2 regions of the Rossellomorea sp. ABR4_004 genome follow, and region 2 is predicted to be linked to the other one. Evidence: a T-box and tRNA genes for the amino acid it is inferred to sense, from the RefSeq annotation. Region 2 holds a T-box; the other holds one or more tRNA genes.

Region 1 (15,252 bases), on a different contig from region 2:
AGGAGAGCCAAAAACAAGCTGACGATAAAGCGAAAACAGAAGAAAAAAGTGATGGACAGGCTCAGGAAGAACAAGCGAAGCAAATGGAAGAAATGCAGAAAAAAATGGATGAACAAAAGATTGAAAAAGATAAAATCGTTGCCATTGTAAACGACGAAAAAATTAAAGGTGAAGATTTCAATAACGTATTGACTCAATCACAAATGCAATATCAACAGATGGGGCAAGACCCAACAAGTAAAGATGCAGCAAAGAAAATCAAGGAACAAACAATTGATAGCCTGGTTGGACAAACACTCCTAATGCAGCAAGCTGATCAAAAAGGATATAAGGCATCAGAAGATGAAATCAATAAGCAACTGGAAGAAGTTAAAAAGCAGTACGGTGATGAAAAGAAGTTTGAAGATGCAATGAAAAAAGCCGGATTCACGATGGATGAGTTAAAAACTCAAATCGCTGAAAACATCAAATACACAAACTACGTTGAGAAAGAAATCAAAGTAGAAGAAGTCTCTGAAGATGAAATGAAGAAATTTTACGATCAGTACGCAAGTCAGCAAGGTCAGGGTGAATCAAAGGAAGCACCAAAATTTGAAGAAGTTAAACCTCAAATCAAGACTCAATTAGAACAACAGAAAAAACAAGAAAAGCTTGTTCAACATGTAGAAGATTTAAAGAAAAATGCAAAAGTTGATATTAAAATCTAAAGCTCCACCAAAGAAAGCCACCTGCAGATCGGTGGCTTTCTTATTTTCTATCCCCAATGTTTTAGTCTGCTCACAAAGGGTATGGTACAACAACGAATCATTAAGGGAGGATGATAGATAATGACGAAGAGGACCAATGACAATCCTGAACAAATCAATAGAGATCATGACGGCATTCTCGATCAGCATGAAAGTGAACAAAACGTGGATCCAATTCCCCTCGATGACTTAAAAAAAGAGCAGCGGGACGAGAAGAATAAGCATCATACGAAAGATGACTCATCAAGCAAAGAATAATAAGGTAATCAAAAGCCCTGTGGGATTCCCACAGGGCTTTCGTTCTTCTTATTTAGATAACCAATCCGTATGGAATGTCCCTTCCTTATCCACACGCTGATACGTATGTGCTCCAAAGTAATCACGTTGGGCTTGAAGGAGGTTAGCAGGAAGTGACTCTGAGCGATAGCTGTCATAATACGCTAAAGCACTCGCAAGACCTGGTACAGGTATACCTAATTTAATGGCTGTAGCCACCACTTCTCTCGCTTCCTCCTGATAGTTTTCAACGATTTCCTTGAAATATGGATCAAGTAGTAGATTCGTCAATCCCGGTTCACGATCATAGGCTTTCTTGATTTCTTCCAGGAAGCCTGCACGGATGATGCATCCACCTCTGAAGATCATGGAAATTTCGCCGGGCTTCAGGTTCCAGTTATACTGATCCGAAGCAGATTGAAGCTGGGCGAAACCCTGTGCATATGAGCATATTTTACTTAAATATAACGCTTTACGAATCATTTCTATAAACTCTTCTTTGTTACCGGAGAACTCCTTGTTTCTCGGTCCACTTAAGATTTTACTTGCCTTCACTCTTTCTTCCTTCATGGCAGAGATGAAACGGGCAAATACAGATTCAGTAATGATCGATAAAGGTACACCTAATTCCAGTGCAGAAATACTCGTCCATTTCCCTGTTCCTTTCTGCCCTGCTGTATCAAGGATTACGTCAACAAGGGGTTTTCCTGTTTCTTCATCCACCTTTGTGAAAATATCCGCCGTGATTTCAATCAGGTAGCTGTCGAGCTCCCCAGCGTTCCATTCTTTGAATATCTCATGCAGCTCTGTTGCGCTTAAACCCAATAGATTTTTCATAAGATAATACGCTTCACAGATAAGCTGCATATCACTGTACTCAATTCCATTATGGACCATTTTCACATAATGGCCAGATCCGTCCGGACCGATATATGTACTGCATGCATCGCCCTTTACCTTTGCCGCGATTGCTGTCAGGAAAGGCTCAACTAAATCGTATGCTTCCTTCTGACCGCTCGGCATGATAGCAGGACCGTATAAAGCGCCTTCTTCTCCACCTGAGACACCTGCACCGATGAAGTTGATTCCTTTTTCACCAAGTTCCTTATTTCGGCGAATCGTATCTTCAAAGTACGTGTTTCCTCCATCAATCAGAATATCTCCCTGATCTAAATGAGGAAGCAATGATTCAATCGCTTTATCGGTTATATTACCGGCTGGAACCATAATCAATATTTTTCGTGGTGTTTCCAATGACTGGACGAACTCTTTTACATCGTGAGTGCCTACCATTTTCCTCTCTGGATGCTCGTCAAGAACTTCTCTTACCTTCTCATCAGACACATCATAAATGGAAACGGTATAACCTCTGCTTTCGAAATTCAAAGCCAGACTCTTTCCCATCACTCCGACACCAGCAACCCCTATTTGTTGTTTATTCATATATTTATCATTCCTTTCACTTCGAGTAATAATATTTTCACCGTATATATTATAATACGAAATAATTTTCCGTGGTGGAATTTTATGAAATAATATTTTTTTATTTTATGAAGTAGGTTAAAATTATTTTCATGAAGTTTTCGTTTAGAGGAGGTTTCCCTTGCATGAATGAGGAAAAAGTACAGCATTGTTTACCTCGTATCCGTTCTTATTACTCTCAATTCAGTGAAAAAGAAAAGATGATTGCAGATTTTATTATTGCTAATCCAGAAAAAATTATCCACTCCACCATCAGTGGTGTAGCAGAAGAACTGAACGTTGCAGATGCTACAGTCTTCCGATTCTGTAAACGTCTGGGCTTTAAAGGCTACCAGGCTATGAAGATTTCCCTTGCATCCGACCTGGTGACACCTATAAAAGATATTCATGAAACAATCAATGAAGAGGACTCTGAAGGCGTTATTGCCCAAAAAGTGTTCAGGTCCAATATCAGGACATTAGAGGATTCTTTAAGCATGCTAAACGAGGAAATGTTTACGAAAGCTATTCGAGGGATGATAAGTGCGAGAAGAATAGAATTTTATGGTACAGGTGGATCGGGGTTTGTTGCCATGGACGCGCATCATAAGTTCCTCAGAACAGGCATGACCACTACTGCGTACAACGATTCCCATATGCAGCTGATCTCCGCTTCACAATTGACCGATGATGATGTGATCGTCTTTATCTCTCATTCAGGATCAAACAAAGATTTATTGGAAGTATTGGACGTTGCGAAGAAAAATCGGGTAACGACCATTGCCATTACTCACTTTGCCAAATCCCCTCTAAGCAACGGGGTCGACATTCCTCTTTTTACGGTATCTCAAGAAACCGAATTTCGATCTGAAGCACTTGCTTCAAGAATCAGTCAGCTTAGTATTGTCGATGCCCTTTACGTCAACACCATGATGAAGAGAAAAGATCTATCCAAATTTTCCCTGCAAAAAATGCGTGAAGCGATTTCCATTAAGAAAATATAGTTGCATGGTAAAGCACGGCAAAAGTAAAGGGACGGACCTTATCAAGAGCTCCGTCCCTTTACTTTACTTCGGATACTTCAGTGCATTCTTTTCCAACTTCTCATATACTTCTTTTTCTAAGTCGATATCCATTTTATCAGCCAGCTGAACTAAATAAATCAGGACATCAGCCATTTCTTCTTTAATATTTTGACGTGTCGCTCCCACTGCTTCCCGGCTTGTTTTCCATTGGAAATTTTCCAGGAGTTCATTTGCCTCTAATGAAATGGAAATGGCAAGATCCTTTTCATTATGATTGGCATCCCAATTTCGTTCATCCCTGAATTCAATGACTTTATCATATATTTGTTTCATCTACTCTCTCCCATTTCCCTTTGATCATTTACCGCTACTTTACTATATCACGGGTGGAAAATGGAATGCACAGTAATCTTTTGATTTCAGTCTTTCAAGGCGGAAAGGATGTATCTCACCAAGTATGTTTCTTTCCCATTCTTACCAAGGATAAGGATGATTCACATGCAAAGAATAAGAATGTACTGAGAGCTTACAAATGGGAGGAACAACGATGACAAATAAAAATGATAATCGTGAACGAAAGAACAAATACCCAAACAACAAAAAAAGCGATACTGAATTCTCAAAAGAACTCAATATTCGCAGTGAAATGACGAAGAAAGATTTAGGAAAATAAATGATTGAGAATGTGAAAGCTGCTTTTTATTGCGGACGATTTAACTTAAATATCTCCATAAAAAAACAGACTCACGAATGAGTCTGTTTTTGGAGTTGTAAAGTTAGATTATGCTTTACGTACGTTAGCTGCTTGTGGTCCACGAGCACCTTGTTCAACGTCGAAAGATACTTCTTGACCTTCGTCAAGAGATTTGAAACCTTCACCTTGGATCGCTGAGAAGTGTACGAATACGTCGTCTCCACCTTCTACTTCGATGAATCCGAAACCTTTTTCTGCGTTAAACCATTTTACTTTACCATTTTCCATGTTTGTTGCCTCCTAAAGTGCTTTACACACAATGTATTACTATTCTTGCGATATCAGGTGAAAAATCAAATCTTGTTCTTCCCTCGTATACCGGACAAAAATAATTCTTCTATAGAATAACAGTAATGAAACAAATAAGCAAGTTCTTCAAGGAGAAGTTTTGAAAGTCAGACCTCTGACACAACCTTCCCTCATCAAATGGTCTATTGTTATGTTATGATTACTGCCTTAATGTCTGTTAAAGCGCTACCATTATTTTTATCAAGATTTATCACTAATGGGACTCTAAAATGAAGGGTAAACTGTGGTATAATGAGAGAATATGAAAGGGAGTGCCCAATGAAATCCACAAAAAATCGGTTTAGTAATGGCGCAATGGTTACGATAAAGGAAACTGGAGAAACTGTGACTATATTGAAATGGCAATACGTTAAAAATATGAAGCGGTTCTCATATATCGTAAAAGAACATCCTGGCACGTTTTATTTTGAGGAAGAATTATTAGAAGTCAATTAATAGTAGTGATCATACTTAATATGTTTTTGACAAGGACTCTTACTTGATTTCCAACGGAGTCCTTTTTACTTTTAAGGACAAGTCGGCGATGGCTGTTTAACTCTTAGAATCCTCATAAAGATTGAACTACTAATAAAAAGAAAAAAGCCTGCATCTTTTAAATAAGATGCAGGCTTTCTTTATGTATGACCTGTGAGGGATTCGAACCCACGACCCCTTCCCTGTCAAGGAAGTGCTCTCCCACTGAGCTAACAAGTCGCAATGGAAGGTATATATTATATTATAGTCATTATGAGAAAAATGTCAATCATTTTTTTATCTCCTGGTAAATCATGTATAAAAGAACGTTCGTTCGCATATACTGTGAGTACACTTCCAGGAGAGGAGCTCACAAATGAATACAGTATTACAGCGCTCATTCATGTACCAGCGCCCCATTGAAATCATCTATATGACTCCTGAGTCCATTTGTACGAAAAGAAAAATCATCGTTAAAAAAATCGATGGGGATATGATTATGGCCTATTGCTTATTACGAAAAGATTTTCGCAGATTCAGACTTCATGATATTTTGGCCGCTCATCCCCTTCTTCCTTATAAGAATCGAACCATATCCTAGTTGGAAACTAAAATACGTGAGGCTGACCTAATAAACGGTCAGCCTCACGTATCTTTGTTTATGCTGTTGCTTTCTTTGGTGTTTTGTCTTCTCTTTTGATGAAGAATTGTAAAGCCAGCATAACAGCAAATAATACTAAACCAATGATGTCTGTGCTTCCCTCCGGATAGATCAGCATTAAACCGGCTGCTACACAAAGGAAACGTTCTATCACATACACTCTTCTGTACCAATACCCGATCATCCCTGCCCCTATGGCCATCATTCCGGTTATTGCCGTAAAGACAACCCATAGTAATCTCGGGATTGTTGTATCAATCATCAGCAACTCAGGGGACAGGACGAACATATACGGAATAATAAAGGCTGCAATCGCTAATTTAGCAGAATTGACCCCGGTCCGTATCGGCTCACCCCCTGACACCCCGGCTGCGGCAAATGCTGCAAGCGCCACTGGCGGTGTGATATCTGCAATGATACCAAAGTAAAAGACAAATAAATGAGCTGCCAACTCAGGTGCACCTAACAGGATTATCGCAGGTGCAGCGATTGTGGATGTGATTACGTAGTTGGCCGTTGTTGGTGATCCCATACCTAGTACAATCGATGCAATCATTGTAAATACCAGAGTCAGGATTAATTTACCTTCTGATGAATTTGTTAAATCAGCAGCAAGATCAACTAAACCATTCGCAAGTGTCAGTCCTAACCCCGTTTTCGTCACAACGCCGACAATCATCCCTGCAGCCGCAGTTGCTACCGCTACGGAAAGCGCAGTACGTGCACCGTCTACAAGTGCGTCGACTGCATCTTTAAAGCCAATCCTTGTCTCTTTTCGAATCGCGCTAATCACGATCGTAGCAACAATTGACCAAAGTGCTGCACGCATAACACTCATACCGCTGACTAATAAAATAATGACCGTAAGAATCGGCATTAATAAGTAGATTTTCTTTAAAACTTCTTTACGATTAGGCATTTCTTCGTCCGAAAGACCGCGAAGACCGATTCGCTTCGCTTCAAAATGAGTCATAATCCAAATTCCTGTAAAATACAAAAGAGCAGGAATGGTGGCAGCCTTTGCGATATCCCAGTAAGAGATGCCACCGATGAATTCAACCATTAAGAATGCTGCAGCTCCCATGATAGGAGGCATTAACTGACCACCCGTTGAAGCTGCTGCCTCTACTCCACCTGCAAACTCTTTACGATAACCAAGTTTTTTCATCATTGGAATGGTAAAGGAACCAGATGTTACAACGTTCGCTACAGAGCTACCGCTGATCGTTCCTTGAAGGGCACTCGAGAAGATTGCAACCTTAGCAGGACCACCAGTGCGTTTTCCGGCAATGGCCACAGCTAAATCATTAAAATATTGCCCAACGCCTGTTTTGACGAGGAAGGCCCCGAACAATAAGAATAGGAAGATGAAGGTTGCTGAAACATATAGTGGAGTTCCAAGAATCCCTTCACTTGTAAAGAACATCGTCTTAACGATATCATCCCAATCATATCCCCTGTGGGCAAGGAATCCAGGCATCAATCGACCATAATACATATAGAGTATGAAAGTAGAGGCGATGATCGTGATGGGTAAACCCACTGCACGACGGGTTGCCTCTAATACTAAGATCATCGCAGCAAAACCAACATAAAAATCAAGTGATGTCATAATGCCTACTCTGCTGACAATGTCATCTTGCATAATCGGCCAGTATGCACCAATTCCTACAGATATGACAGAGAGTACGACGTCATACCATGCCACTTTATCTTTTCGCAGATTCTTTTTCCTGGCAGGAAAAAGAAGAAAGACAAGTGACAAAGCAAATCCTAGATGAATGGATAATAATAATTGTCTAGGGATAAATTGAAAGATCGATGCGACTAATTGAAATAATGAAAATGCTAATAACCCATAGAAAATCACCCATTTAAACAGTCCATGATGAAGCTTTCTTGTTGATGATTCAGGATCATATTTTTCTAATAATTCTTGTTGTTGTTCGGATGTTAATGATTCGAATTCTTTATCTTTTTCCAACAACGGTCACTCCTTTCCACTGATCATATAGTGTTTGTTTCTTCAATTGCATTCTGACGACAGACCCTTTATCGAAATATTCAGCTAAAGGATAGGCTTCACCATCCAATACGAGACGTTGATTGGCTACCACCTGTCCAATGCGAATATCAATGTATGGAAACTCTTTATTCATATTTGAAATTAAGTATTTTCCTTCTTCTGTCCTCTCGAAGGTTTCATTTCCTTCTGCATTTGCAGGCATACCAATTGCAGTATCCTCATAAAGCAACTTTGTCTGTTGAATGTGGTTTGTAGATTGGCGATAAAACTCTTCTACTTCTGAGAGATGAATAGAATGTGTATAACGAACCGAAAATGTGTGATCTTCAGGAAGTCTGAAAAGGACAGGATCACCCTCATGACTCCTCGGTTCAATTACCAGATATGTTTGAAAGGGAATAAAGATGATGAGTAAAAGACCAAGAATAATGAGAATTGTTCCTATGAATGAAATTTTCTTCATAACAAAGTTCCCACCATTCCATTTATTTCTGTTGTACTTAACATTTATTTAGCCTATACCAAAACAAAAGAATAGACCGTATTACGCGGCCTATCCCTTCGTCCATCTGTTGGTGTGGATCTATTCCATTGAAACGCCTTTTTCATCAAAGTATTTCTTTGCACCAGGATGTAATTCAATTCCCATACCCTTTAAACCATCTTCAGCCTTGATTAACTCACCTTTGGCATGAGTGATTGCATCTGTGTTTTCAAAGATGGCTTTTGTAACATCATAGATTACATCTTCGGAAATATCAGCATTTGTCACTAGCATTGCACGAACCGCAACGGTTGTAACTGCCTCATCGACTTTACTGTACGTCCCTGAAGGAATTTCATCCTCAGAATAGTATGGATATTTCTCGATAAGTTCACTGATCGTACCGGATTCAACCGGTACGATTGTGATATCTTCCGTTGCAGCCAATCCTTCAACCGCTCCGGTTGGAGTACCTGAAGTAATGAACGCCGCATCGATTGTACCATCCTGGATACCAGTAGTTGAATCATCAAATGATAGATTGCGTGCTTCTAAATCTTCTAACGTAATTCCGTGAACCTCAAGGATTTGTTTCGCGTTCAGTAAAGTTCCAGAGCCCGCTTCACCTACAGAAACAACTTTCCCTTTCAGGTCTTCAACGGACTTGATACCGGAATCTTTTGTTGTAACGATTTGAATCGTTTCAGGATATAGAGTGGCAATTCCTCTTGCATTTTCTACTTTATTATCGCTGAACATTTCAGTTCCTTCAGATGCATAAGATGCGATATCGGTTTGTGTAAAAGCGATTTCAGTTTTACCATCTTTAATGGCCGCCATATTTTCAGCAGATGCCCCTGAAGTAGAAGCCGAGGATTTGATTCCTGTTTCATCTTCAATGATCTTAGCGAATGTTCCGCCTAACGGGTAATATGTACCCCCTGTTCCACCTGTAGCAATCCCAATGAAGTCAACCTCTTTGTTACCTTCACCCTCAGATGATCCTCCACCTGATCCGCCGCCACATGCAGCGAGAATGACAGATAGAACTAGAAGTAGTGCAGTGCTTAGATAAAAACTGCGTTTTTTCATATTCTAATTCCCCCCTATTAAATTTCTACTTTACCGAAATAATTGTAACACAGTCTGTAACAATCTTGTCAAATCAAATACATAAAATTTTAACAATTTTTATAAAAAAACCATTCATCATCCATTACATACTGATTGACATCCGATATACGGCTTGTTCTTGTCATGTCAATTATTTTACAGATGTATACATAATGTATAAAGCGATTTCATCCCCCCCACCCTTTTTCTTCCCCGACGCATGTTTGTCCACAGGAAAAAGACTGAAGAGGTACTCTTCCTCTCCAGTCAATCTGTTATATATCAGATAATGATCTAGCCAATCAATTCCTCATCCTCAAATTTCATCTTATCTTCTTCTGAAATATTTTCTTCGCGGTCCCTCAGGCTATGTGCAATCCTCGAAGAAGCATTTGCCGCAATACTTGCGACGATGTCATCTAAAAAGGTATGGACACCCTTTCCATTCTTCGTATCCAGGTCACGAATGATACCGATTTTATTTTTATCCAGATGACCAAAAGTGGTTACAGCGATGCTTCCATATCCTAATGCTGCACCTAAAGCAATGGTCTCATCTACTCCAAATAACCCTTCATCTGATTCTACAATCGATTGAAGTGGTTCGGAAAGCTTCTTCTCTTCAGCAAGTTGATCCAACTCTACCCCTACAAGAATCGCATGCTGAATCTCTCTCTTTAACAATACTTTCTTCACACTTTCAATACAATCTTCCATATTTAACTCAAGATTATATGGATACTGCATTTCATAGACGATTTCAGCAATATCTTCTATTGATACGCCTCTATCTTTCAGCCTCTGTAATGCAGCTTTCGTTACATCCCTTGAATGTACAGGTTTATTCATTGAAATACCCCTTTCTGGACTGCCCATTAACTTACATGAATTATATCATTCTTTTGAATTTTCGTATTGCAATCCGCTTTAGGGAATTATCGAGAAGAATATGATACAATCTTTCTGTAAACGTTCACACTGATTATAGGAGGCTATCGTCATGACAACCGCAAGAGGAACTGTAACCGAATTAAACCTCTTTAGTAAAGAACTGAATGAAGAGATTAAGATGCTCGTATACCTTCCAGCTACTTTTTCTCCCCTTTATAAATATTCTCTACTGATCACCCAGGATGGTAAGGACTATTTCCAGCTAGGAAGGATTCCTCGCCTGGCTGATGAACTTCTCGAAAATAGGGAAATAGAAAACATGATTATCGTGGGGGTTCCATATAAAGATGTTGAGGACCGGAGAAGAAAATACCATCCACATGGTGAAGAAAATGATGCTTACATTCGCTTTTTAGCACACGAATTGGTCCCGTATCTGGACGAGCATTACCCAACTTATCATATGGGAATGGGACGTGCCCTGGTTGGTGATTCATTAGGAGCGACAGTCTCATTGATGACTGCATTAAAATACCCAAATACATTTGGCAAGGTTCTCCTGCAGTCACCTTTCGTCAACGAGAAAGTGTTGGAGGCCGTAGAAAACTTCTTACAACCTCATTTGTTAAGCATTTACCATATCATCGGTAAACAGGAAACAGAGGTGAAAACGACGGACGGCAAAGTAAAAGACTTCTTAACGCCAAACCGCAAGCTTCACGAGACATTCGATCAAAAAGGATTCTCTTCCTTTTACGATGAGTTTGACGGAGATCATACGTGGAAACATTGGCAACCGGACTTGAGACGTGCTTTGAAAATGATGTTTAACTAAACCCCGATTAGGCAAGGGACCCCCCTTGCCTCTCTTTACATGAATGCAGGGAGCTGATCGAATCACTTTTGATAAAAGGAGATCCTATCCCATCGCCCTATATTAAATTTTTGAAAAATTTGCTATACTATACATAATACAAAGATAGTTAAATAGAGGAGGATTGAAGAAAATGAATTATGGTATAGTCATTTTCCCATCGAAAAAGCTGCAAGATATCGCAAACTCTTATAGGAAACGTTATGATCCTCATTATGCATTGGTTCCACCACATTTGACATTAAAGAATGTCTTTAGTGCAGATGATGATCAAATCAAAGATATCGCTAATAAATTAAATGTTATTTCTAAGAAATACGATCCCTTCAATTTAAAAGTGTACAAAGTAAGTTCTTTTCAGCCTGTGAACAATGTAATCTATTTCAAGGTGAACTCCACTCCTGAACTGCAAGGGTTACACGATGACATGCATAGTCAAAACTTCATGGGTGACGAGCCGGAATTCGCTTTCGTTCCTCACATAACTGTCGCCCAAAAGCTTTCAAATGATGAACACTCCGATATTTTCGGATCACTGCGTATGCTAGGAATCGATCATGAAGAAACCATTGACCGATTCCACTTGTTGTATCAATTAGAAAACGGCTCTTGGACAGTTTACGAAACCTTCCGTTTAGGAAAGGAAGAGTAAGAGTTGAAAGTCGAAGTTGCTAAAACAGAAGATCAGATCCAAGAGGTATTCAACATAAGAAAGACAGTGTTTGTGGAAGAACAAAAGGTTCCACTCCAAGAAGAAATCGATGAATTCGAAAACGATTCCACTCATTTTGTCCTTTACGACCAAACTCATGCTGTAGGTGCAGGCCGTTTCCGTATTCTTGATGGACTTGGGAAAGTTGAAAGAATATGCGTTTTAGAATCCGTCAGGGGTAAAGGAGCCGGGCGTGAAATCATGCTTGCCATTGAAAAATATGCAAAGCAAGAGCACTTATCCCAATTAAAATTAAATGCACAGACATACGCAATCCCTTTTTATGAAGGCTTAGGCTACAAAGTTACATCTGATGAATTTCTGGACGCAGGAATCCCTCATAGAACTATGAAAAAAGATATTTAAAAGGAACAAGTAATTAAGCAGGACTGCTTAATTACTTGTTCTTTTTTTTGCTTCCTGCAATCCATATTATGAAGTATATTACAATATCAACTCGTCGATAATGGGAAAGTGTATGGGAAGGGGGATCCTTATGGGAATCACATCGATTGCTATCGAGTTAATAGTAGGATATTTTGCCCTATTGATTCTTACAAAAATACTTGGTAAAACTCAAATCACTCAAATATCTGCCTTTGATTTCATTTCAGCTTTAATTCTTGGTGAACTTGTAGGGAACTCCCTTTATGATGGAAAGATCACTGTACTTCCAATTCTTGCTGCCATTTTTATTTGGGGGAGTTTGATCTTTTTTACAGAGTATTTCACCCAGAAATCCCGAAGATTTCGTCATATGATGGAAGGTACGCCTGCCTTAATCATTAATAAAGGAAAGATCAACTTCGATGAGCTGAAGAAAAATCACTTAGATCTGAACCAACTGCAGCATCTGCTTCGTGCAAAAGACATTTTCTCAGTAAGGGAATGTGAATTTGCGCTTTTGGAGTCTGACGGTACGCTGAGTGTGATTCGAAAACCGCTTTATGAAATCGTACAGCGTCAAGACCTTAATATACCGGCAAAAAATGCTTCTCTCCCACTTTCTTTAATAGTGGATGGAGAAATCGTTTACGATAATTTAAAGCTGGCCGACCAAAGGGAGGATTGGCTTTTAAGTGAAATAAAAAAACAAGGCTTCCTCTCCTCCAAGGACGTTATGTATGCTGAATGGGAAGAAGGAGAAAGCCTTTTAGTGCAAGGGTATTAATGGGGTTTAATGATGAGTTCATTGTTACTGATCGTGAACGATAGGAGTTTCTTTCGTTCGAGACTGGTAAGATAAGCTGTTACCGAAGTTCTGAACAATAGCCATTGCCCCACATTTGATACAGCTATTTTGTGTAAATTCAAATACTCTTTTATGATCTTTTCAAAAGCAAAGCCTTCTTTACTACTATTTACTAGAGTCAGAAGAGAGCTCATACGTTCTTCATGAAGATCGATATTCTCCTGAACTGTTTTCACAAAGTTTTCTTCAAAGTCCCCGTGACCCGGAATCGCTCCTTTGCATGGTATGCGAAGGAGCTTTTCTAATGAATCCAATGTTTGATCCGCATCAATGATAAACGGAATCACATGCTTTTCCAACGTATCCCTGCCAAAATAACTGTCCGCTGCATATAAAACATCATCAACAAGCAGACCTACCTGACCATACGAATGACCCGGTAAGTCGATTACTTCAAAAGTGAAAGGACCAATACTATTTTCACCATTCTTCAACTCATCATCAATGACCACTGATTGTCCTTCAAGAAACTTATTTCTCAAATCATTTATGGGATTAGCTCCATTAAAAAGATAAATCGGCTCCAGGATCGAATTCTCCATGATTGCTTTTTCAAGTTTTGGAGCAAACAATGGAGTACCTTGTTTTTTCTTCACGAAGTGAGCTCCTCCAAAATGATCTGCGTGAGCGTGGGTGATGACACAAAAATCCAAGGGCAGTCCTTCATTGGATAAAGTTTTGATCACTTTCTTCATGGAAGAATCATCCAAACCACTGTCAATAAGAAGACCTTTTCCTTCTTTCATGCAGTATCCAATGGTAACGCTCCCTGTAAAAGCATAGCAATGCTCGGAAAGTTTTTGTAATTTCAAGTGATTACCTCCAGATATGTATAGAACTGATATCAACAGTTAATTAAAAGATCCCATAAGGAATGCACCTTTTGGGATCTTTCAAAGTGCCTAAAAAAAAGCCCCTTAAACTTCCTTATACATATTCGTTAAAATGCTTTCCTTTTCCTGTTAACTGAGCTAATAATGTTGTGGGGATGGATGATTTAGAGAGTACTTCATATGAAGTTTTGCGTTGGTTTGATTGAAATACATGATAGGACGATTCTGCTTCTTCAGTGTTTGCTTGAGTTTTATTCTTCATGGGCTTTACAGGTTGCACGGGGAGAAAGGTAAACGGATGTTTTTCAACTTTTATTTCTCGTTCCTGATATTGTTTATACTGATGATGAGGAATTGGAGCAATGTAACCCATTTTCATTACCTCCTTGGTATTAGTTACCCATATAGGGTTGAACCTTAAACTTTAATTGGGCTGTATAGATTCTGTTGATATATGTACCATGTCTGGATGAATAATCTCATCACTTTTACACACTGGTCAAAGAATAAATAGGAGAATTAACATAAAGTACGTATTGAAACACACCTTTATGTCCATTCTCCTTTATTTTTTATACCTTTTATTTCTTCCCCTTGTTTAACATATTTGAGATGGTCCCAAAATCTAATTGCTTTCCATCATTCACAATCGATTGTACGATCTTATTTTCCATTTCCTTGTTTACTGGTTTATTGGCAATTTTAGATACTCGTTTAATGACGCTTCTAACGGTTGCTTCATCTTTGAAGTTTGCATTTTGTAATGAGTTCGCAAGCTCTAACACTTCGTTCATGTTTACGCCTGTCTTTTTCTCTAAATTCTTAAAAAAGTTATTATTCATTTCCATCACGCCTCCTTTTAACTATAAGCATCATATGTTAAAAACCCAGGAGCGTGATTAAGAATTTCCCGAATAAAACAAAAAGACAAAATCTCTCTAATGAGGATTCTGCCTTTTGTACCCCTTTCTAACAGAAACTTGCTCCGACGATAATCAAGAGAATGAAAAGCACAACGATCAATACAAATGTTGAGCCATAACCGCCGCCGCCATATCCACAGCCACCGTATCCATATCCATACATATAATTTCACCTCTCTTTTACCTTTAGTCTCTTATAACATATGTATAGAGAGGACGATACGTATGGGCTTTTGGATAATTTATTGTGTGTTTGTCCAATTGTAGAGGTCGAAGGTGAGGTTTCCTTCGCGGTCAAGTTGGGCAAGGAAAATGGATTCAACTTGCAATTGTCTTTTGGCCAGCTCTTTTTGTAACCAGGGCAGGGGAAATCCTACTTCTCGCAGAGCCTCTTGATCTATTTCCCCATCCGAAATGACTGCTTGTGGAGGAGTGGTCTTTTGTGAAGTATTAAATACA
Region 2 (15,252 bases):
GGATAATATGCTCTTCGAGAGTGTGATTTGTTCAATCATGGTCTTCATAACCTCTCTCATGATCCTGGACCTTTTAGGAAATGCATGTACGTGAAGATCCTCTTCACTGTTATCTTCAACAATACTACCTTGGGTCCCCTCAGTTATTTCAGCTTTCCCATCTTCTACAAAATCATCAACTAAAGCATCTTCCAATTCATTTTCAGAACCAAGTAAGCCCTCTAAATTTTCTACAGGTTCCGAATGATCATCAAATGCTTCCTTCATTTCTTCCTTTTCATCCTCAATCGTCTCGTCAGGTTCATTTATTAATCTCTCAATCTCACTTAAAACGATATCAGAAGACTCTTTTTCTTTTATTTCATTCATTTCTCCAATATCTTCGTATTCATTGGCATTCTCAATGAACCATTCACTTTCATCGTCCTCGACCTTAATCGACTCTGTTTCATAAGTAGAGATTATTTCTTTGATCTCCGTGTCTTGTAATGGTTCATCTTGTTCTATAGAGGTATCTGTTTCAGACTCTTCTTCTTCCGCGTCCACTTCGATTTCATAGAGATCTTCCATTTCAATTGGAGCTAATTCAACTTCAACCTGAGCGGAATCCACAGTATCCTCAATCAACTCCAATTTTTCTTCCTCAACTTGTGATTCATCCTTTTTATTATGTAAATGATCCTTCAGTTCCTTATGATCATGGACTATTTGCACAGGCTCTTCTTCCAAATCCAATTCAGTCCCTGTAGACAGGACTAAAAGACCACTGAATCGTTGTTCAATCATATAAGAAGATAGGCCTAATAAAATCATTAACATGATGCCGATCATCCAAATTGAATATTGGGTCGATGCGACTAGTCCAAGGAGCGTTAACCCAAATGCAATACCAGCAATGAGTAGTTTCCCTTTTACACTGATGCCTATCGGAATAAAATATAAAATAGGTAGCAACAGAATGAGTGCCAGCAACGAAAATAGGTATATCATCTTACATTCATCTCCTCCCTATGATATATTTCTTATAAATCAGACTTTTTTTTACAAGTTTCGACTACTAAATATTGTATAATAAAGTCAGGTATTTTGAAAGCAGGTGTTGGGTTGAAACTACTAAAAATATATAAAAATAATAGAGGCTTCACTTTAATTGAACTTTTGGTTTCAATTACAATCCTGGGGATCGTCCTTCTTAGTTTCATGAATTTTTTCCTTCAATCCAGTACATATACGAATGGCAATCAAAAGAAGACAGTCGGGATCAATGTAGCCAGGAATGTCTTGATGTTCATGGAAAAACAAGACTTCCTTGAGATCAGGGACTTTTTCTATGAAGTGAATATAGGTAGTGAAAATCCAACAGATGAATTTTTAAAATTATTCATTTGCGGGGATGAATACCAAACCTTCCCTAACTTCTCTACTGAATCAGAAATGATTGATTCCTGTCCTAACAAGAAATATATAAATATTAACGGGGTAGAATATGAGACTGAGATTTATTCCGGGGAAGTCACGAATCTTGATGAATTAGATTACTATATTCCTATTACAATCGAAGTTAGGTGGAATATCAATGATAGAGAATACAGTACGACTGTTGATGGAAAAGTTAAAAGCGAGGATATTCGATAATAGAGGCATTACACTGGTTGAATTATTACTTACCCTATCCATATCGGCCATCCTGTTACCCGTTACATATGGAGCAATGATTACCGGCTATAAGATGTATGAGAAAGTTTCGATCGATGCTCAATTGAGAGAAGACGCAGATTATGTTTCTGCAATGGTGATGAAGAATCTATATTCATACCCTTTCGATACAATTGAAGAGTGCGTGCCATCCTCTTCTACTTGTGTAAAGTTTATAAACAACAGTGAAATATCTGTATCACCCTATTCAGGTAAGTCCTTCTACGAGGTAGAGGATGAAGAGATTGTGAATGATGAACAATTGCTGCAATTAGTTCAAGTCGGGGAGAAAAAACAATGGAGCTTTAACGGGGCAATCATAACTACACCTTCTGACTTTTCGGGATCCAAAATCACTTCTACCTGCACATCCAAACCTTGCAATGAAGCAATCATTCAGCTATCGTACAAAGTTTCACATCCTAATTTCGATAAAACTCTTCATTTAGAGAGCAGCTTCGGTTTTTAGAAGGGAGAAAACAGCTTGTTAACCAATCAAAGAGGAAATGCCTTACTTACCGTATTAATTACATCTCTTGTTATGGTGACAATTGGTATGGCTATCATAAGTTCGACGATAGGTGGAGCGAAACGAACCGAAGTCAGAGAGACCGACATTGACATTACATATGAAGGGCTAAAGGCAGCTGAAGAAATTTCATCCAAGCTTGTCTATCAATTGCAGCCCACAAGAGAGTTAGAAATTAGCAAATTGACACCAGCGAATATCAATACGAAAGTAGCAGATTTTTTTCGATCTTCCATTCTTCCATCGTATCAGTCTTTGGATCGAATAAAATGTGTCACAGTCATTGATGTGAGCGGGACCAGTGCGATAAACCTGCTGGGTGACACCTGTACCAAATCCACTATTCCTGATTTCAAAACCTTTGAGCTGGACTACCTTGGTACCAACCTTACAAGAGTATATGAAATCCTGATTCAAACAAAGAATCCTTCTTCTGAACAAGGGAAAGTCGAAAAGACCGTTAGAAAGAGGATCATTTTATCGCCCGTCCCAAGCTTCCTCAAGTATACTCTAGGCTCAAGAGAACAGCTTCAATTGAATGGATCTCCACATCTGGTTGGTAACATCTATGCTAACTCTTTAGGCATAAGTGAAGAGGCAAACTACCAGCTTTCTAATAAAAAGGATAAAACATTCCCGGCACCATTTCCCTCCGTTATCGGGGACTTGTATACAAGCTACAATAAAGCGAATTATGAACATATGAAAAGCTTGATAACTTCAAATCAGTTCTATCCGCTAATAGAACCTCCCAAAGTAAAACAGGATAGTCAATTTACTGATATTTCATTTAATCAAACATATGAAGAAGAGGTTAGCAAAGTATTAGAATCGCTTGATCTATCAATAAGAAATGACGGTAACCAAACGAATTTAATGACCGCAATCAGAACGGCTCTTCTTTCAAATTCCTTCTCTCCTGCTCTTGTAGAAGATGGGATATTGAATGAAAACTCACAGGGGAAGGTTAAAGTGAGTGGAAATATTACTATTAGAGGGCTACGGAGTTCAGGGGTGGACCTGCTTGTAGATGGTGATGTGAATATTATCGCAAGTTCTCCAATGGATGTCGGGAATATTATTTCGACTGGTAATGTGACGATTTCTAATTTAGAGGGAGAAATGGCCATTGATACTATCGTTGCAGCAGGAAGAGTATCAATAGAGGCAAATTCACCCGTAAAGCTGCAGGAGAATATAGTTAGTTTTGATAATATCTCTTTTCAATCACAGAATTCCACTTCGGTTATAGCGGGGAATGTATTTTCAGGCAGGAATTTAACCATACTGGGCGATGCCAATGATCCATCCGGTGAGAATGATGAAATTAAATTTGATTCCGTCATTTACGCAAAGGGAAAAACAAGCATTTCCAACTTGAATATTACCGGCAAAGAAGATGAAGATGGTACTAACAATACTGGAAAATTAATTTTACTCTCAAGAGGAGAGTTACTGTTAACAAGAATGAATGAATTCCAGTATTATGCAAATGAGAGTGAAAAGAATGAATTCCGTTTGTTGCCGGATCCAGTTGAAAGTATCAAGCCGTTACAAGCTTTCTTCTACACTGACAGCGACGCTACCCTTTATGGGGTCGGTTCATTATTTTATGTTAACGGAGGTGTCTTTTCAAAAGGAAACCTTACGGTGAATGCTGTGCGTGGGGAAGTAGACAATATCGATGAGACATATCAGAGCCCCCCTTCTAATCAGCAAGAGAAATTGTCAAGATTCATCGTAAACTATAACAAAGATGTCCTTCTTTCAAAACTGGATACTTTACCAAAGGTAGAAGCACTCTCATTAATCAGTGATGAGATCATAGTTGAATGAAAAAAGGGAGACCCATCATCGTGGGTCTCCCTTCTAATCACCATCTTCCATCGATGTCCCCATCCCCGGTCTCCGGATTTTCAGTTTCATCATCTTCTGCAACGACTTCAAAAATCGCAATCGCCTTTATACGAGGATTTTCTTCAGAAGTAACCGTTACGGTCGTCACCCCTGCATTTTTAGGTATAACCTGCCAAACTCCATTTTCTTGTACGATGTTTACAACATTGTTACCTGTATCTACAACGTTCTTTATGTTTTTATTGGTTGCATTTTCAGGGTTGAACACTAAATTAGATTGTATATCGAATGCGTTCCCTTCAAGCAAGAGGGTGTACTTCGATTTTGTGAAGTCCATGCTTTCCAGATTTACAATCCTTGACTTAACAATGACTCGAATCAACTTTTTGTATTTCCCATTCTTGGTTTGAACTTCCACTAAATCTTCGCCGGGAAATAATCCTGTCATCCGGTTCTCTTTGGTGGAATTGACTTGACTGTAAGAGGAGTTTATCATCCCGTCATCCCCTTGCAGAACTTTCACATTATAATTATTGTTCGGTTTTCCAAACGGGAAGATATCGATATTGAATGACTGAGTTTCTCCTACATATAATTCAATTAGTGAAGGTACACGAATTAAATCGTCGCCCTCGATCCAAATGGTTTTTTCAATGATGTAATCCTCTATTGCAAAACCGCCAATGGCTTTTACCCGGATTTCATTCTTCCCGAAACGTTCAATGGTTTTCGTATCTCCCAGCTCAATTTTTGTCCATTCTCCAGTAGTTTCTTCTTCATTAAGAAGTTGATAGTTGTAAGACACATCCCTTCCAGGTATACCGTTTGAGAGATAGAATTCCACTTCATTCGATACAGAAGAACCATCATCTAACCTATCACCTGTGAGTGGGTCTTTAACAATCAATTCAGGAACGAATGGTAATATGGCTGTCCCGTTATCCCTGTAGCTGATATTCAGCTCTTTTGGACTGCTGACTAAAGACTTTACAGGCATAATCGGGTATCGACCATCCACTCCAGCTTCCAGTGATGCTACAACATTTTCGACCTGCCCCTGTATTCTTACCTTCTTGATCGTACCGTTTGAATAACCATCAAATGCAAATTCTTTTCCATTTTGCAGATGACGGGTTCTGACTTTCGCACTGATTTCGTTATGATTCGGGCTTAGATTGCTACTTACTTTGTTCCCGTATCTTGAATCGACATAATAGACTTTCGCCTGTGGCATTTTCACATTATTTATGGCCCAGACGGCATTCATCGTTACGGGTATCTCATGTGCAGGTTTAGTAAACGCACCGTTTTCAAAGCTCATTTTTTGTTTAACATGAATGATGGCCATTTGCTGCCCATTCACATTCTGGATGGATACATCAGAACTTTCTTTAACATTGATACCCTCAGGTAAGGGTTGGTGTATAATAATCTCACTTAAATAACCTTTTGCTTTTGGATTTACCAACCCGCCAAAATCCAGTTTGAACAGTCCGGTGAAAGTATTCGTTTCTTTTCCATCCTCAATAATTAAATTGAACAGGTCCTGATTGATTCTATTTACATCTACCCTTCCTGTTACCGATGCAGGTGCATCATCTTTCACTTCAATCGTCACCGACTTTTTATCACTTGATCGAAAATCTCTTTCTTCTGCCGTTTTATACTGTACCTTCAAATCCTTAAACGTATAAGATCCCTTGTTAGAGAATTCCACCGGAAGTGATACTGTAATAGGAGTCGGTACGCCCTGTCCTACTTCATATACTGTGGAAAATGGCAGATACACTGTATTATTCATCACGTTGTATTGATTTTGGTCAACTGTCACATTCTCCGGCAACTGTACGACGATTTCTCCATCCAATTTGACTGAATTTAATTTATTCGCCAATTTTTCAAATGCATCGGAGACACTTCCTTCACTTGCTTTGATGAAGCTACCCGACGTTTGTTGTGCCAACATTTCAAGATATCTGTCATCAAGATCTCCTTCACCGTACCCCAGTGTATGCATGGTGATTTTATCATTGTAGATTTCCTTGGATACGTCGAGGCCTTTTTGTTTGATCAAAGCCTGCATTTGCTGACTATTCGTTTCCAGCTCACCCGGATTGTACCAACCTGCATTAAATGAAGTACCATCCATAGTAAATGAAGGAATGTATAAAGACTTTAATTTACTATTATCCGGTGAATATATTTTATGCAGCCATCGATTGTAACTGTGTCTATACTGAAAGTCATATACAAGTTGTTGATCACTCTCGACAACACTTGTTTCACCACAAAAAAACCAAACCGGCTTCGTACACACTTCATTTTTCACTTTTTCGATCGCCGTCGCAATCATCGGCTGCCCATCAGTTAAGAAGACAATGTACTTTTCATTCTTGGAATCTTTCAGTATATTCTTCGCAGCACGCAAGGGGTCTGTGTAATTGGTGCCTCCATAAGCGGTAGTATGTAACATGGAAGTTTTAATAGCATCGAGGTCATTACTTAATGGAAGTATTGTTTCTATATCTGAAGAAAACGTAATAAGAGAGAATCGATCATTACTTTGTTTGTTCTTCTCAAAGAATTGTACGGCATTGGTCAGCCCATCCTTTGCATTTTGCATTTTATTCCTGGTACTATTCATTGATCCTGATTTATCAAAGACAAAAACGACGTCTATAGGCGGTCGATTCGCTTCTTTCACCTCTCCTACAGGATTGATATGAAAGTCTAATGATGCTTTGGCATTGCTGTCCACTGGTTTCACAATTACTTCTTGGGACGGGGTAACATTGAAGTCTACTCTTAACTCTGAAGTTCCCTTGGCATAAGTGCCGGTCGAATCTAAAATAAATGATAGAAAAAGGATGAAAAGTAATAGTAGTGAAATCTTTCCCTGAATTCTCATAATATCCCTCATTTGGTTATCCTATAATGCTTCTATTATATCAATCTTCCAACCATTATAATAGGACTAAATACTCACAATAAAGAAAAAGATGTCTATTATCGAATAGACACCCTTTTAACTATTTCACATACTGAGCCACCCGATTCCGCCCGGCCTGTTTGGCCCCCGTATAAAGCGCACGGTCTGCATGGCGGATGAGTGCCAGGGTATCTTCTGCATCTTCAGGTGCGGTCGAAACGCCGATGCTTGCCGTGATCCGGACCATCATCTGTTTGTTGGATTCATCCAGACTGTCATGGAGAGTGAATGGTTTGTTGGCTATCGCACCCCTGACCTGCTCTGCCAGGCTAAGCGCTTCATCCCGTTTCGTATCGGGAAGGAGGATGACAAATTCCTCTCCTCCATACCTCGCAACCGTTCCCCTGGTATCAATCAGGTTACGAAGGCGGTCTGCAAGTTCAATGAGGATTTCGTTACCGCTCTGGTGACCATAGTTATCGTTGATGACCTTAAAATGATCAAGGTCGAGCATGATGAGGGATAGACTCTTCCTTTTCCCAACATCGAGATGACTGAATTCCAAGGATAGAAGATCTTCAAAATAGCGGTAATTATATAGTCCTGTCAGGGCACATCTCTCACTGTTTTTCTTCGTCCGTTCATGATGCCTGGCATTTGCGATCGCCACTCCGAAATAGGAGCATAAAATATCGACGATCATCAATTGATATTTTTCATAGGCTTTCTTTTTGGAAGAAGCCAATAGAAGAATTCCCCGTACCTTTTGACTTCTTACAATGGGTACGCACAGAACGCTTTCCACTCCATCAGGCATGTACCCTTCAGCGATCCCGGTCCATTCAGATCGTGAAGTATAGAGGACGGACTTCCCTGTTTCCCACACTACACCGCTGATTCCCTGGCTCTTCTTTAATGGACGCAGGTTATTAGACTTCATTTCTCCATTTTCAACCCTTCTTAACAGGATAAGTTCTTCTTCCTGGCAATCAAGGATATAGGCATATTCAACCGGCAGGGTCTCAATGATTTTCTCAATGAATATATCAAGCACTTCATTTACTTTAAGGCTTTCCGTTAATTGGTGACCGATTTCACCCGCTTTTTGCAAGTATTCATTGATCTTTTCAGAAGAGTTATACATCTTCAAGATGATCGATAAACTCACAAATGGGATACCAATCAATAAGGAAGCGAATGCTCCCAGTTCAAAGGTTAAATAGTAGAGAGATAAAGAAAGAGGGAACATGATCATGTTTGCCGTAAAATCCCATACAAAATCCTTGCTGTAAAAGCGGACATCACTATTTACTACATAGTGTTGATATAAGAGAAGCAGTATCTGGTTAACCATGATCGATACGATTTGATAACTCAGAATAGGAAGGATTAATTGACTGATATCTCTTAATCCCACTTCTCCACCGAATAGAAAATATACAAGACCACTCACCAATGAAACGATGAAGAACATGACAGAATTCAAGGGGATTCTATGCCAATCAGTCTTGGTCAATCGAAGCCTTATAAGCAATGGGATAATAGAGAACTGCATGAGGATGATTTCAACAAATAAACCATACTTAATGAACCCTACAAGGGTCACCCACTGGATGAAGAAAATGGTCGCTCCATTGATTACGATGGGCATGAGCGGGATAAATGTAGCGAATGCCACTATTGTTAACAGCTCTAACTCATTTCCCGCAATATTTTCAGGAGGATAGTATTGATATGTCATGTACAAACCGACAGGTACAACGGCCAGCCAGGTCAGCAAGATGTACAGCTTCTTTTTTACTGATAACGTCATATCTATCCCCCATAGATCCACAATCAATTTAATATAGTTCGATCATACTATACTAGTTAAATAGTCACAAGTTTAAGAATATTTTATCAAAGCAGTCCGATAAAGTCACTGATTATTTTCTGTAATTTTCCAGTTGGTCCACTAGATATGGTTTTACCTCGGATAAAAAGTAAAGTGAACCTGTTATTAACAGCACTTCTTCATCTTTCATTCCTTGTATTTTTTCAGTAAGGTAGTCTCTCCATTGGTGAACTTTCTTCTTGTTTGGATGGGAAGATAATTCATAAAGCTCTTCAACTGAAGCGACCCTTGGAAAGTCAAAGGTCGTAAATCCGATTGCCTCCACCGCTTCTTCCAATTGAGTGATCATCGGTTTTAATTCTTTGTCGTGGAGTGCCGAAAAAAGAATTGTTACTCTTTTATTGATAAAGCGATCCTTTATGGTTTTCACCAAGGCTTGTACCCCTTCAGGATTATGGGCACCGTCAATATATATCCCGGGATTATATGATAGTGCTTCCATTCTGCCTGGCCATGATGCCTTTTTTAGCCCCTCTTTGATATGGGTACTTGCTATTTTATGCTTTTCACTAAGAAGCTCTATCACTTTAATGGCAATTCCTGCATTGTTGATTTGATGTGCACCAATCATGGAAAGCTCATACGTTTCATTCTGAAGAGGAGATGTGTAATGGAACCTCTCACCCCTTTCGAGTAAGGCTTTCCGATCAACAGAAAAATCCTCTCCAAGTTCAAACAGGTCACTGTTCATTTCCGACGCTCTTTTTCTTATCACTTTAGCCGCTTCTTTCTGGTGAACCCCTGATATGACAGGAACAGAACGTTTGATGATTCCAGCTTTCTCAAAGGCTATATCTTCTAATCTGCTACCCAGAAATTGCACATGATCCAGACCGATGCTCGTTATGACTGAAACCATGGGTGTGATGACATTTGTCGAATCAAGCCTTCCCCCAAGCCCAACCTCATAAAGGACGAGATCGACCGGTTGCATTTCGGCAAAATAATAAAAGCTCATAGCCGTTATGACTTCAAATTCAGATGGGGTTCCCCATTCAGAATGCTCCATGCTTTCGGCAATGGGCTTTATCTTTTCCACAAGAAGAGTTAAATCTTCATCTGATACAGGCACTCCATTGATGCTGATCCTCTCATTGAACCTCTCAAAATACGGTGAAGTAAAGGTGCCTACTGAATACCCTGATTCCTGTAATATATTTCGCAAATAGGTGACAGTGGATCCCTTTCCGTTTGTTCCCCCGATATGAACGGTTTTAAGCTTTTCATGAGGATTCCCAAGCCTCTCTAATAAGCAATGCATTCTCTCAAGCCCCGGCTTGATTCCAAGTCTGAGTCTTGAGTGTATCCATCCAACAGCCTTTTCATAGGTTAACAATTTCAGTCACTCCCCTTTAGGTTTCATTAGAAAGAGGGCTCAGGTCGGGACAGATTGCCGGAGAGAAAACCTTCATGCATCCCCTCAACCTTAACAATCAGACCCGATTCTAAAGCCCTCTTCTTATCCCCTGTTCAAAAGATTATAGTGATTTAAGCTCTTCGATTCTTGCTTTAACAGTCGCTTGTTTCTCTAAATAATCTTTTTCTTTTGCTTTTTCCTCATCCACTACATGTTGAGGCGCCTTGCTTACAAACTTTTCGTTGTTTAATTTGCCTTGAACGCGGGAAACTTCCTTCGTCCACTTCTCCAGCTCTTTTTGAAGACGGGCAATTTCTTCTTCGATGTTGATTAATCCTTCTAATGGAAGGAATAAGTCTACACCTGTTACTACTGCCGTCATCGCTTTATCCGGTGTATCTAATTCTGTACCCATTTCCAACTTCTCTGGATTACAGAATTTCTCAATATACGCTTTGTTCTTCTCGATAATCGTTAGTGTGTGTGCATCTTTTGCCTTCAGCATCAAGTTGATCTGCTTGCTCATCGGTGTGTTTACCTCTGCACGTACATTACGTACAGCACGAATGATGTCAACGAGGAGCTTCATCTCTTCTGCAGCCGCTTCGTCTGTAAGTTCATCTTGAACCATCGGCCATGCAGCTACAGTAATGGATTCGCCTTGATGCGGCAAGTTCTGCCATATTTCCTCGGTAATAAACGGCATGAATGGGTGTAAAAGTCTCATTGTGTTGTCCAGTACATAGGCCAGAATCGAACGGGTTGTTTTCTTAGCCGCTTCATCCTCTCCATATAAAGGCAGTTTCGCCATTTCAATATACCAATCACAGAAATCATCCCAGATGAAGTTGTAAAGAACGCGCCCCACTTCACCAAATTCATATCGATCGGCTAATCGTGTCACGGTTTCGATCGTTTCATTTAAACGGGTAAGAATCCATTTATCCGCAACTGATTTTTCACCGGAAAGATCAATTTCGTCATACGTCATTCCGTCCATGTTCATAAGGGCAAAGCGAGATGCATTCCAGATTTTATTCGCAAAGTTCCAAACAGATTCTACTTTTTCAAAGGAGAAACGTAAATCCTGACCCGGCGAGCTGCCTGTAGATAGGAAGTAGCGAAGGGAATCGGCACCGTACTTTTCGATGACATCCATCGGATCTACACCATTACCCAATGACTTACTCATTTTGCGTCCATCTGCATCCCGAACGAGTCCGTGAATCAGTACGTCTTTAAATGGTCGTTCTCCTGTAAACTCCAGTCCTTGGAAGATCATGCGCGATACCCAGAAACCGATAATATCGTACCCGGTCACAAGTGTATTCGTTGGATAATAGCGTTTAAAGTCTTCTGCATCCAGATCAGGCCAACCCATCGTTGAAAACGGCCATAGAGCTGAACTGAACCAAGTATCCAGTACATCCTCTTCCTGTGCCCAGTTTTCAATGTCTTCCGGCGCATCGTTGTTTACATAGATCTCGCCTGTTTCTTTATGATACCAGGCCGGGATGCGATGTCCCCACCAAAGCTGACGGGAAATACACCAGTCACGCGTGTTTTCCATCCAGCGCAGGTAAGACGTCTCAAAGCGGTCAGGTACAAAGTTGACTTTGCTCTCTTCCTGCTGAAGTTTTACCGCTTCTTCTGCGAGAGGATCCATCTTAACGAACCACTGAGTCGAAAGATAAGGTTCAACCACCGCTCCGCTTCTTTCTGAGTGACCGACTGAATGCATATGCTCTTCAATCTTGAATAGAACTCCTGCTTCTTGTAGGTCCTTTACAATTTCTTTGCGGCATTTAAAACGATCCATGCCTTGGTATTTATCCGCCTTGTCATTCATCGTCCCGTCTTCGCTCATTACAAGAACGCGTTCTAAATTGTGACGATTACCGATTTCGAAGTCATTCGGATCGTGAGCAGGCGTTATTTTCACTGCACCGGAACCGAATTCCATATCAACGTAGTCATCTCCTACGATCGGAATTTCACGTCCCACGATTGGAAGGGTAACGGTTTTACCGATTAAATGTTTGTAGCGATCATCTTCCGGGTGAACCGCAACGGCTGTATCACCAAGCATTGTTTCTGGACGTGTTGTAGCAATTTCAATGTGACCACTTCCATCAGCCAACGGATATCTCATATGATAGAATGCACCTTGTACATCCTGGTGAATAACCTCAATGTCTGAAAGGGCCGTTTTCGTTGCCGGGTCCCAGTTGATGATGTATTCACCACGGTAAATCAGGCCTTTGTTATAAAGGTCTACAAATACCTTTTGTACAGCTTCCGATAATCCCTCGTCCAACGTGAAACGTTCACGGCTATAATCTAAGCCCAATCCAACCTTAGACCATTGCTGACGGATATGCTCAGCATACTCTTCTTTCCATTTCCATGTTTCTTCTACGAACTTTTCACGGCCTAAGTCATAACGTGAAATGCCTTGATTGCGAAGTTTTTCATCCACTTTCGCCTGTGTCGCAATCCCGGCATGGTCCATACCCGGAAGCCATAATACATCGTAACCCTGCATGCGCTTCATTCTTGTCAGGATATCTTGGAGCGTTGTGTCCCAAGCATGACCAAGATGAAGTTTTCCTGTTACGTTTGGAGGAGGAATGACAATGGTGTACGGCTCCTTCTCCTTATCGTTTTTGGCTTCGAAATATTTACCTTCCAGCCACCATTTGTATCTGCCCTGCTCAATGGCATTTGGATCATATTTAGTCGGCATAGATAATTGCTGATTTTGAGTTTCCATTTGTTTTCCTCCTATAGTAGTGCAAATAACGACACTTTTCTAAAAAAATAAAAAAATCCCCCGTCCTATGAAAAGGACGAAGGATTCCATTCGCGGTACCACCTTTTTTCTCAGGAGAAATAAGCCTCCTGAACTCTCGACGATCATAACGGCTTTTAACCGGCTTCTACTACTGAAATTCATAGAAACAGCTCTTCAGGCGACCTTCCATTGTCTTAACGTAGAAAATCTCTCAGCTAACGATTTTCCTCTCTGAAAGTAAGGATCAATGTACTCTTCCTGTTCATTGCTTTTCAAGTATTATTTATTTACTCATTATAGTATAGGAAAAGATAAACTTTCGTCAATCATTATCGCCAATTTTTCATAAAAATATTCATTTCGCCTACTCAGGCACCATTCTTTTTCTCCATTCATAGAATAAAGTAGTGAATATACCCAGGAAAGTGAGTGGACGAATATGAAGAAAATCAATCAATACACCATGCAGAAATGGATGGGGAACGCCCGGTTAATATGTAAGCAATTCATCATACCTTTTACGATCTTTCAAGGTGTCCGGACCATTTTGCTTCCCACCACTTTTGATGTCCTTCTTTTAACTCTATTTATCGGTATTGGCCTTGCCATTTATTTCGATTGGATTTAATGGACTGACGAAATGTGGACTTCGCCAGTCCTTTTTTTTATTCTGCCTCGGCCGCCTGTTCCTGCTTCTTTTTCTCCATTTCATCTAAGCGCATGACCACATATTCCGTGTTTTTCAGAAGCCAGTAATGCCGTTGCAGTTTCTTAAGAGATTTCCGTTCATTCCGTTTGTCCTTCGGTGTATGAAAATATTTTTCCGCCACAGCGATGACCGAGCTTGGATAAGCTAAATAGCTCATGAACAGGAGCCGCTCCTCATTACGGACGGTAAAATGCTGAAAATAGGTGGTTAGCCATTCGATACATTCCTCATAATACTTAGGATAAGTTTTCAATGTTCTGGACAAAAACGGCAGCAGGTCAGGGAAGGGTGATGCCATCTTTGAGTTCTCAAAGTTGTGAAAATACCCCATGCCTCTCTCATCGAATAAAAAATGCTCTGTCGATATCTTTCCATGTGTAATGACCGTTCTGACCTTCTCCAGCTCCTTCGTTTCCTCATACCATTCATCCAGCATTTTCCTGGAGAATTTAAGTGCTTGGGAAGCGTCCTTATAGTACATACAAAAATGGAATTGAAAAGGAGACATATACGCTGTCCGTTCACATGTTTCCACATACTCATCGAGAAACTGCTGTTCTTTATCCCACCTGGATGTCAGCTGCTCGTAATGAGATTCTCTCTCTTCTTTATCAATCTTTACTTCTTGAGAGGAGAGAGTATGAAGTCTTGCCAATTCCCGGAACATTTTCTGGTGCTTTTCAAATTGATCTTCCCTTTCCTGGTTCAAGAGCCAGGGCATGACATAATATAACTGCCCATCGTTCCACACTGCATAGCGCCCATCCAATGTCGGATAGATCGGAACAATCCGGTTATAGCCCCTTTGAAACAACATTTGTACATTCCTGACAAAATCAACTCCAGTTTGGGCGGGCAGCTGCTTCACAGCAAGTGTCCCTTTATTGGAGAATACTTTGGAAATCTTCCCGTAATTCTCAACAAAATGGGGTTCGACACCATAAGGTTGTAAAACAGGCCTTAATCCCTCCAGCGTTTGTACCATACCTCTCACCTTCTAAGATTACTTTTCTAAAAAAAACGGACTAACTCCAATGAATTTGGTGTCAGCCCCGTAGTTCCTTCTATAGTGCAATTGCGCTCTTCTCAGAGGGGAGCGACCTTGCTATTTTCCTTTAACCTTTGAAGACAAATTCGCTTTTCGGGATATATAGAACCTGCCCTACATAGACATCTTGATTGGCTTCAAGTTGATTAACCCTCAATAGCTGAGGAATGGTTAGATCATACTTTTCTGCAATATAATCCAGCGTCTCTCCCTCTTGAACAATGCATACCCTTAAGGTTGCGCCCCTTTCCTCTTCTTTTCTCGCAAAGAAATCGGTAAGGGAAATGCTCTCATATTTCTTTTTACCTTTAGTCTTTTTCTTTTCATCCTTCTCTTCTCCGCTATCTTCCATCTCTGCTTCTACTGCGGAGGATGAAGAGGACTCTTCTTCTTCCTCCTCCTGCTGTTTGTATTTAGGAGGCGGTGTATAGGCAGCCTTT

The links. A T-box is a leader RNA that pairs with one kind of tRNA and senses whether it is charged. The one in region 2 lies ahead of ACXAF2_RS05365 (valine--tRNA ligase), so its partner is inferred to be a tRNA-Val.
Region 1: it has a tRNA-Val gene. The T-box ahead of ACXAF2_RS05365 (valine--tRNA ligase) is inferred to sense a tRNA for this amino acid. The anticodon was not compared.

What each region holds. Positions count from the first base shown of each region.
Region 1 is NZ_JBSWVM010000003.1:559,075-574,326, forward strand. It holds gene ACXAF2_RS19775 (SurA N-terminal domain-containing protein) at 1-707, shown strand, start outside; gene ACXAF2_RS19780 (hypothetical protein) at 828-1,004, shown strand; gene gndA (NADP-dependent phosphogluconate dehydrogenase) at 1,053-2,465, opposite strand; gene ACXAF2_RS19790 (MurR/RpiR family transcriptional regulator) at 2,630-3,487, shown strand; gene ACXAF2_RS19795 (nucleotide pyrophosphohydrolase) at 3,551-3,841, opposite strand; gene ACXAF2_RS19800 (hypothetical protein) at 4,056-4,181, shown strand; gene ACXAF2_RS19805 (cold-shock protein) at 4,290-4,490, opposite strand; tRNA gene ACXAF2_RS19810 (tRNA-Val) at 5,193-5,264, opposite strand; gene ACXAF2_RS19815 (hypothetical protein) at 5,401-5,625, shown strand; gene ACXAF2_RS19820 (TRAP transporter permease) at 5,684-7,669, opposite strand; gene ACXAF2_RS19825 (DUF1850 domain-containing protein) at 7,656-8,174, opposite strand; gene ACXAF2_RS19830 (TAXI family TRAP transporter solute-binding subunit) at 8,295-9,287, opposite strand; gene ACXAF2_RS19835 (phosphatidylglycerophosphatase A family protein) at 9,603-10,157, opposite strand; gene ACXAF2_RS19840 (alpha/beta hydrolase) at 10,309-11,034, shown strand; gene ACXAF2_RS19845 (YjcG family protein) at 11,207-11,725, shown strand; gene ACXAF2_RS19850 (GNAT family N-acetyltransferase) at 11,729-12,151, shown strand; gene ACXAF2_RS19855 (DUF421 domain-containing protein) at 12,282-12,956, shown strand; gene ACXAF2_RS19860 (MBL fold metallo-hydrolase) at 12,953-13,849, opposite strand; gene ACXAF2_RS19865 (hypothetical protein) at 13,965-14,243, opposite strand; gene spoVIF (sporulation-specific transcription regulator SpoVIF) at 14,452-14,712, opposite strand; gene ACXAF2_RS19875 (YjcZ family sporulation protein) at 14,840-14,956, opposite strand; gene ACXAF2_RS19880 (DUF421 domain-containing protein) at 15,036-15,252, opposite strand, start outside.
Region 2 is NZ_JBSWVM010000001.1:974,139-989,390, forward strand. It holds gene ACXAF2_RS05330 (hypothetical protein) at 1-990, opposite strand, end outside; gene ACXAF2_RS05335 (type IV pilus modification PilV family protein) at 1,105-1,635, shown strand; gene ACXAF2_RS05340 (pilus assembly FimT family protein) at 1,577-2,164, shown strand; gene ACXAF2_RS05345 (bactofilin family protein) at 2,180-4,060, shown strand; gene ACXAF2_RS05350 (vWA domain-containing protein) at 4,098-6,989, opposite strand; gene ACXAF2_RS05355 (sensor domain-containing diguanylate cyclase) at 7,111-8,823, opposite strand; gene ACXAF2_RS05360 (bifunctional folylpolyglutamate synthase/dihydrofolate synthase) at 8,936-10,240, opposite strand; gene ACXAF2_RS05365 (valine--tRNA ligase) at 10,383-13,034, opposite strand; T-box leader at 13,104-13,330, opposite strand; gene ACXAF2_RS05370 (hypothetical protein) at 13,495-13,683, shown strand; gene ysxE (spore coat protein YsxE) at 13,721-14,749, opposite strand; gene spoVID (stage VI sporulation protein D) at 14,880-15,252, opposite strand, start outside.